2 regions of the Rathayibacter soli genome follow, and region 2 is predicted to be linked to the other one. Evidence: predicted binding sites of a transcription regulator. Region 2 holds the regulator's gene; the other holds the start of a gene.

Region 1 (3,408 bases), 1.6 Mb from region 2:
AAGCCGGCGCGCTGCAGCCGCGAACAGCAAGAGCGGCACTGCCGTGATCACACCGGCGGAAACGAGAAGCACCGTGTGCCAGGTGCTGATCGTGCCGAGTGTAATTCCAGTGGTCGCGCCGACGACGATCAGCTGAATCACGGCGACCGGCGCCAGCCAGGCGGTCTCCAGGGTGAGCCCGGAGACGGCATCCACGTCTTTGCCGACTTGTTTCTTGACCAGACCGTAGAGACCGAACGAGAATGCGAGCACCAGCGCGATCCACGGAAGAGATCCGTAACCCACGGTCAGCACACCGACCGCGATGATGCTCACGGCCACTGCGATCCACTGCGTGATCCGCAGTTTCTCGCGCAACACGATCACACCGAGAAATACGGTCACGATCGGGTTGATAAAATAGCCGAGCGCGGCCTCGACGACTCGCCCTGCTTCAACTCCGTAGACGTAGGTCTGCCAGTTGATGTAGATCAGGGCACCGGCAGCACCCATGATGAGAACGATCCGCGGGCGACGCAGGATCCCAACAAGCGGGTGCCAGGCCCGGGTGACGGCGATCAGGATCGCGCAGAACACGAGCGAGAACAGCACTCGCCAGGCGACGATCTCGAATGCCCCGGTCGGTTGCAGGGCGACGAAGTAGATCGGAAGCACACCCCACAGGCAGTATGCGACGATCGCGAAGATCAGCCCGCTGCGGCTACTCGGCTCACTCGAGCCCGTGCGCACGGCGCGGGTCGGGGATGCAGCTGGCGGCGAACTCACTGACCAATGCTATGGCCACCCGCCGACATCCGCTTACCTCGTCGCCGTGCGCCGTCGGTCTCGATACGCTCGCTAGCGCTCGCTACTCGACCACCGGTTCCGTCAGGTGGTCGAGTAGCGCACGAGCGCAGCGAGTACGCGTATCGAGACCCTCGCTCGCTAGCGCTCGCTACTCGACCACCGACAAAGAAAGGGCCCGGGCGGCTTTCGCCATCCGGGCCCTTCCACAAAACGAACGTGCTTAGTGCACGACCACAGCGAGAACGTCGCGGGCCGAGAGCACGAGGTACTCGTCGACGCCGAACTTGACCTCGGTTCCGCCGTACTTGGAGTACAGCACCTTGTCGCCAACGGCGACGTCGAGCGGAACACGGTTGCCGTTGTCGTCAATGCGACCGGGGCCGACCGCAATGACTTCGCCCTCCTGGGGCTTTTCCTTGGCGGTGTCCGGGATCACCAGGCCGGAAGCTGTGGTCTGCTCAGCCTCAACCTGCTTGATAACAATGCGATCCTCGAGCGGCTTGATGGAGACCGACACGTTTGACCTCTTTCTCGTACTGAAGACTGGAGTTAGCACACTCACACCGAGAGTGCTAAGACCGAGTTTAGAGCCTGTGCTGGCACTCTCGCAACGTGAGTGCCAAAGATCGCCCTCGAATCGACCAAATAGGCCGACCAGATAAGTTGGTCGAATGGAACGCTCGGAACTGCTCGAACTGATGAGTCCGGCGGGGCTTCGGCTTCTCGACTCGCTGCCTGAGTACACCTCGTCGACGGATGCGCTTGCCAGCGTTTCCGCGCTCCGCAAGGCGGGGCATCCGCCCGCGCTTGTCGCTGCGGTGCTCAGCCAAGCGAAGCTGCGCGGTAAGGCGAGGTCGAAGTTCGGCGAGTTCGCCTCGCGTATGCTGTTCACCGCCGCGGGCCTGGAGCAGGCCACGCGGTTACGAGTGGCCGCACTGCACGCTGGGCGGTTCCAGAGCGCCGGTGCCGGCCACATCGCCGACCTCGGTTGCGGCATCGGTGGGGACGCCCTGGCGATGGCTGCGCTCGGCCTCACCGTGACCGCGGTGGAAGCCGACGAGATCACTGCCGCGATCGCAGCATACAACCTTGCACCATTCGAGACGGCGAACGTCGTGAACGCCCGCGCGGAAGATGCGGCCGGCAGCGCTGCGGCACTGGCGGACGTCGACGGCGTCTATATCGATCCGGCTCGGCGCACAGCGGGCCACTCCAACACCAAGCGCTTGACCGACCCGAACGAGTACTCCCCGAGCCTCGACTTCGCCTTCGGCCTCGGCGAACGGATGCCCGCGGGCGTCAAGCTCGGGCCAGGCCTCGACCGCAATCTCATCCCCCACGACGCTGAGGCGCAATGGATCTCCGTCGACGGCCAACTCGTGGAGCTGGGAGTCTGGTTCGGAGCGGTGGCCAGGGAGGGCATCCGTCGGTCTGCACTGGTGTTGTCCGACGGCGAGCCTGCGGAACTCGCCGGGCCGGCAGACAGCGAGGATGAGCCGGTCGGCGACCTCGGCGAGTACCTCTACGAGCCCGACGGCTCAGTGATCCGCGCTCGCTTGATCGGCGACCTCGCGCGCCGCATGAACGCGCGGATGATCAGCGACGGCATCGCCTACTTGACGACCGACCAGCCGGTCGGCACCCCGTTTGCCGCTGGATTCCGGGTGCGCGAGCGGGTGCCGTTCCAGGAACGCGAGTTGAAGCGCGCACTGCGCGAGCGCGGCATCGGCACGCTCGAGATCAAAAAGCGCGGGGCGGATGTCGACCCCGCCGCCCTGCGGACCCGCCTGTCCCTTCGTGGTGACGCCTCCGCCACGCTCGTGCTCACCCGCATCGGCGGCAAACACGAGGCGTTGCTCGTGGACCGCCTCTAGCCCTTGCCGAAAGCCGGCCCCTGAGCTTGCCGAAGGCCGGTCGTCTGTCCCGCTGATCGAGGAGGCCGCCCGCGGCCGTCTGTCCCGCTGATCGAGGAGGCCGCTCGCGGCCGTCTGTCCCGCTGATCGAGGAGGCCGCCCGCGGCCGTCTCGAGATCCACCCCACCCCAACCAAACACCAACAAGCTCCGCTGATCGAGGAGGCCGCCCGCGGCCGTCTGTCCCGCTGATTGAGGAGGCCGCTCGCGGCCGTCTCGAAATCTCCGGCACCCAACACCGACGGGCCGCCCTCCCGTGGGAGAGCGGCCCGTCTGGCGTGCGCGTCGACTCAGTATGTGTATGAACCAAGGTTTCCGACGGCGACGAGCACGATGATCGTGAAGATGATCGCGATCACGAGCACGAGGATGCCGACGAATCCGAGGATGATGCCGGTCAGCCACATGCCCTTCGCCTGCGGTTCTTTGCTCTTGCCGAGGAAGCCGAGCACGATGGCCGCAATCGAGAACAGTCCTCCGAAGAAGAACCACGACGTGAACACGCCGAGAATACCGGTGATCAGCGCGATGATGCTGAGCACGGGTGCCTTCTGCGCCGGAGCCGTTGTATACGGCTGCGCGTAGGGGTTGACCGGCGGCGCACCGTACTGCGGTGCGGCCGGTTGGGCGGCGTACTGCGGTGCTGCCGGCTGAGCGGCGTACTGCGGTGCAGCGGGCGGAGGCACCGGGGCGCCCTGCGCGGGCGCGTC
Region 2 (3,408 bases):
CGACGCGCACGACCACGGCGTCCGGCGCGGCGGAAAGCACCGTGCCGTGCACTGCCAGCCCGCGGCCGTTGCCGACCGCCAGCCTGTCTCCGACTCGGGTACGGGACACCGTCACGATGTGGCGCGATTCCGACGCCCCGAGCACGATCTCGTCGCCGACATTCGCCGAGTCGAGTTCTTCGACCAGATAGAAGTTCGCCACGAGAAGCCCCGCCGGTGCCAGCCGCCTAGACGCCCATGAAACGATCGCGCAACTTCGCGAACAGACCCTGCTGGAAGTGCGTGAGGGTGGGAGATTCCTGCTTGCGCACTGCCGAGAACTTCTCGATGAGGTCGCGTTCCTTGCGATCGAGTTTCGTCGGTGTCGTGACCTGCACGCCGATGCGCAGATCGCCACGGCCGCCGCCTCGCAGCCGCGTGATTCCGCGACCCTTGACAGTGAGCACCTCGGCGCTTTGCGTGCCTGGTTTCAGTTCGACGTCGATGTCGCCGTCGAGCGCCCTGACCGTTGCGCGCGTTCCGAGAATGGCATCGGTCATCGCGATGACAAGTGTGCAGAGCAGATCGTCGCCGTCGCGGCTGAAAACATCATGGTGCTTCACTTTGATCTCGAGGTAGAGGTCGCCGTTCGGGCCGCCGGCTGGGCCCGCTTCACCACTGCCGGGCATCTGCAACCGCAGTCCGGTGTCGACGCCGGCCGGAATGTCGACCGGCACCGTGCGCCGGGCACGCACCCGGCCCTGACCCTGGCAGGTGACACAGGGGGTTGCAATGACCGTGCCATAGCCGCGGCAGGTGCCGCAGGGCGTCGAGGTCATCACATTGCCGAGCAGCGAGCGCACCGCGCGCTGAAGTTGACCGGTTCCGTGGCAGATGTCGCAGGTGACCGGTGCAGTACCCGGTTGGCAGCATGAGCCGGAGCAGGTCTCGCAGAGCACTGCGGTGTCGACTTCCAGATCGCGGTGCGTGCCGAAGATCACCTCATCGAGATCGACCTCAACGCGAATGAGGGCGTCTTGGCCGCGCTCTCGCCGCGACTTCGGCCCTCGCGTCCCACCACCACCGCCGAAGAATGTCTCGAAGATATCGCCGAAGCCGCCGAAACCGGCACCACTGAAGCTGCCCTGTTGAGGGCCGAGGTCGTACTGTTCTCGCTGCTGCGGGTCGCTGAGCACGTCATACGCGTGAGTCACGGACTTGAACCGTTCGGATGCCTCCGGGCTCGGATTCACATCCGGATGCAGTTCGCGTGCCAGTCTGCGGTATGCCTTCTTGATCTCGTCCGGTGTCGCGTTGCGATCGACGCCCAGCACTTCATAATGGTCGGCCACGTAAAAGGTGTTTCCTTACTCGTTCTCGTTGCGGGCTCAGTCTTCGCCGAGGCGACGCGACAAATATCGGGCGACGGCGCGCACGGCCGCCATGTTGTTCGAATAGTCCATCCGGATCGGTCCGAGAACGCCGACGTGGGCGAGTGCCCCGCCGCCGCCCGCGTATCCGCTTGCAAGCACAGAGGTCTCCGACAGTCCGAACGGTGCGTTCTCGCGGCCGATGCTCACGGACACGCCGTGCTGATCGGTCGCCATCTCACCGAAAAGCTTCAACAACTCCACCTGCTGCTCAATCGCCTCGAGCACGGGGTAGATACTGCCGGCGAAGTCGTGCTCCGTGCGAACCAGGTTGGCCGTACCGGCCATGACGAGCTTCTCTTGCCGTGTGCTCTCGATCTGATCGATCAGCGCCGTGAGAATCGCCGCCGCCAACCGGCGATGCCTCTCTCCGAACTGATCCTCGATCTCGCGCAGTCGCAGCACGGCATCCGAAAGTTTGCATCCGGCGACGGCCGCATTCACACGCGCGCGCAACTCGCTGATGAGCTCCTCATCACCAACGCCCGGCAGTTCCGCGACACGCTGTTCAACGGCTCCTGTGTCTGCGATCAGAACGCACAGCACGCGCTGCGGAGCGACGGGCACGAACTCGATATGCCGAACGCGAGCGGCAGACACCGACGGGTACTGCACGAGCGCCACCTGATGTGTGAGCTGTGAGAGCAGACGCACGGTGCGTGCAAGCACATCGTCGACGTCCACAGATTGACCGAGGAAGACCTCGATCGCCTGGCGTTGCGCGCTTGTCAGCGGCTTCAGATCGGCAAGCTGATCGACGAACACGCGATACCCTTTGTCAGTGGGCACCCGACCCGATGACGTGTGCGGAGCAGCGATCAACTCCTCTTCTTCCAACGCGGCCATGTCGTTACGGATTGTCGCAGCGGAAACACCGAACGAGTGACGTTCGACGATGCTCTTCGAGCCGACAGGCTCGCGCGAGGCCACATAGTCCTGCACGATCACGCGGAGAACCTCGAGACTACGTTCCGATACCATCCAGATCGTCGCCTCCTCTTGTTCTGATTGGCACCGCTCTGATTGGCACCGCTCTGACCAGTACCGCTCTGATTAGCACTCAATAACTCCGAGTGCCAATCATATCGCGTGGCCCTCCGACGCGGTGATTGCGGGGCCCATGGCCTCAGGGTACTTTAGGGTTGTGCTCGCAATGCTGCCTGCTCCAGATGTCGAGGCACAGGCGCATCGGCGAGCGGTTGACAACAACCACTTACCGAAGGGGACCATCATGACAGACCCGAATGTGCAGCAGCCTGCAGATCCTGCAGCGGGCCTGCCGCAAGCCGCGCAACCGCAACCAGCCCAACCGCAACCAGCCCAGGCTCAAGCCGCGCAACCGCCCTACGTTCCGCCACAGCCAGCAGCGCCTGCGCAGCCACAGTATGCCCAGCAACAGCCGGGCGCACAGCAACCAGGGGCGCAACAGCAGTACGCCGCCGCAGAGGCTGCACCGTTCACTCCGGTTCAGGACAAGCAATACGCAATGTGGGCCCACCTCGGTGGCGCGGTGTCGATTCTGGCATTCTTCACCGGATGGCTCGCGCTTCTGGCGATCGTGCCAGCCCTCGTGATCTATCTCGCATTCGGCAAGCGCGGCACGCTGACGAAGCAAGAATCGAAGGAGGCACTCAATTTCCAGATCACCATGGTCGCCGCCATGATCATCTGGGCCATCATCGCCGCCATTGTCACAGCAGCGCTGCTGTTCTCGCTCAGCTTCGGGGTATGGACGGTGGTGCTCCTGATCCTCGCCGTGATCGGCTGGGCTCTGGTTGTGCTCGACGTCGTGTTCTCGATCGTCGGCGCAGTGCGCGTCAACGGCGGCGGCACTTACCGCTACCCGTTCGCAGTGCGTTTTATCAAGTAACCGGTTGAAGGCCCCCGCGGCGAAAAACGCCCGCGGGGGTCTTCTCCTGAGTGTCCGCTGTGCCATAAGGTGAGGGGCCAGAACATAAACCTGCCCGAGAGGGCAGAACATCAAGGAGCCTCGATGTCT

The links. Region 2 encodes HrcA, which represses chaperone genes, less so after heat shock. Its sites were predicted from a motif close to TTNGCACTCGNNNNNNNCGAGTGCNAA; they were not measured.
Positions count from the first base shown of each region.
Region 1: the regulator HrcA is predicted to act here: its motif matches at 1,383-1,409, upstream of groES (co-chaperone GroES).

Region 1 covers NZ_CP133020.1:934,779-938,186, reverse strand. Annotated here, with positions in the region: gene rarD (EamA family transporter RarD) at 1-729, opposite strand, end outside; gene groES (co-chaperone GroES) at 1,007-1,303, opposite strand; gene QU604_RS04275 (THUMP-like domain-containing protein) at 1,458-2,660, shown strand; gene QU604_RS04270 (DUF4190 domain-containing protein) at 2,989-3,408, opposite strand, start outside.
Region 2 covers NZ_CP133020.1:2,535,636-2,539,043, forward strand. Annotated here, with positions in the region: gene QU604_RS11725 (16S rRNA (uracil(1498)-N(3))-methyltransferase) at 1-202, opposite strand, end outside; gene dnaJ (molecular chaperone DnaJ) at 228-1,331, opposite strand; gene hrcA (heat-inducible transcriptional repressor HrcA) at 1,368-2,390, opposite strand; gene QU604_RS11740 (DUF4870 domain-containing protein) at 2,641-3,279, shown strand; gene QU604_RS11745 (DUF4870 domain-containing protein) at 3,403-3,408, shown strand, end outside.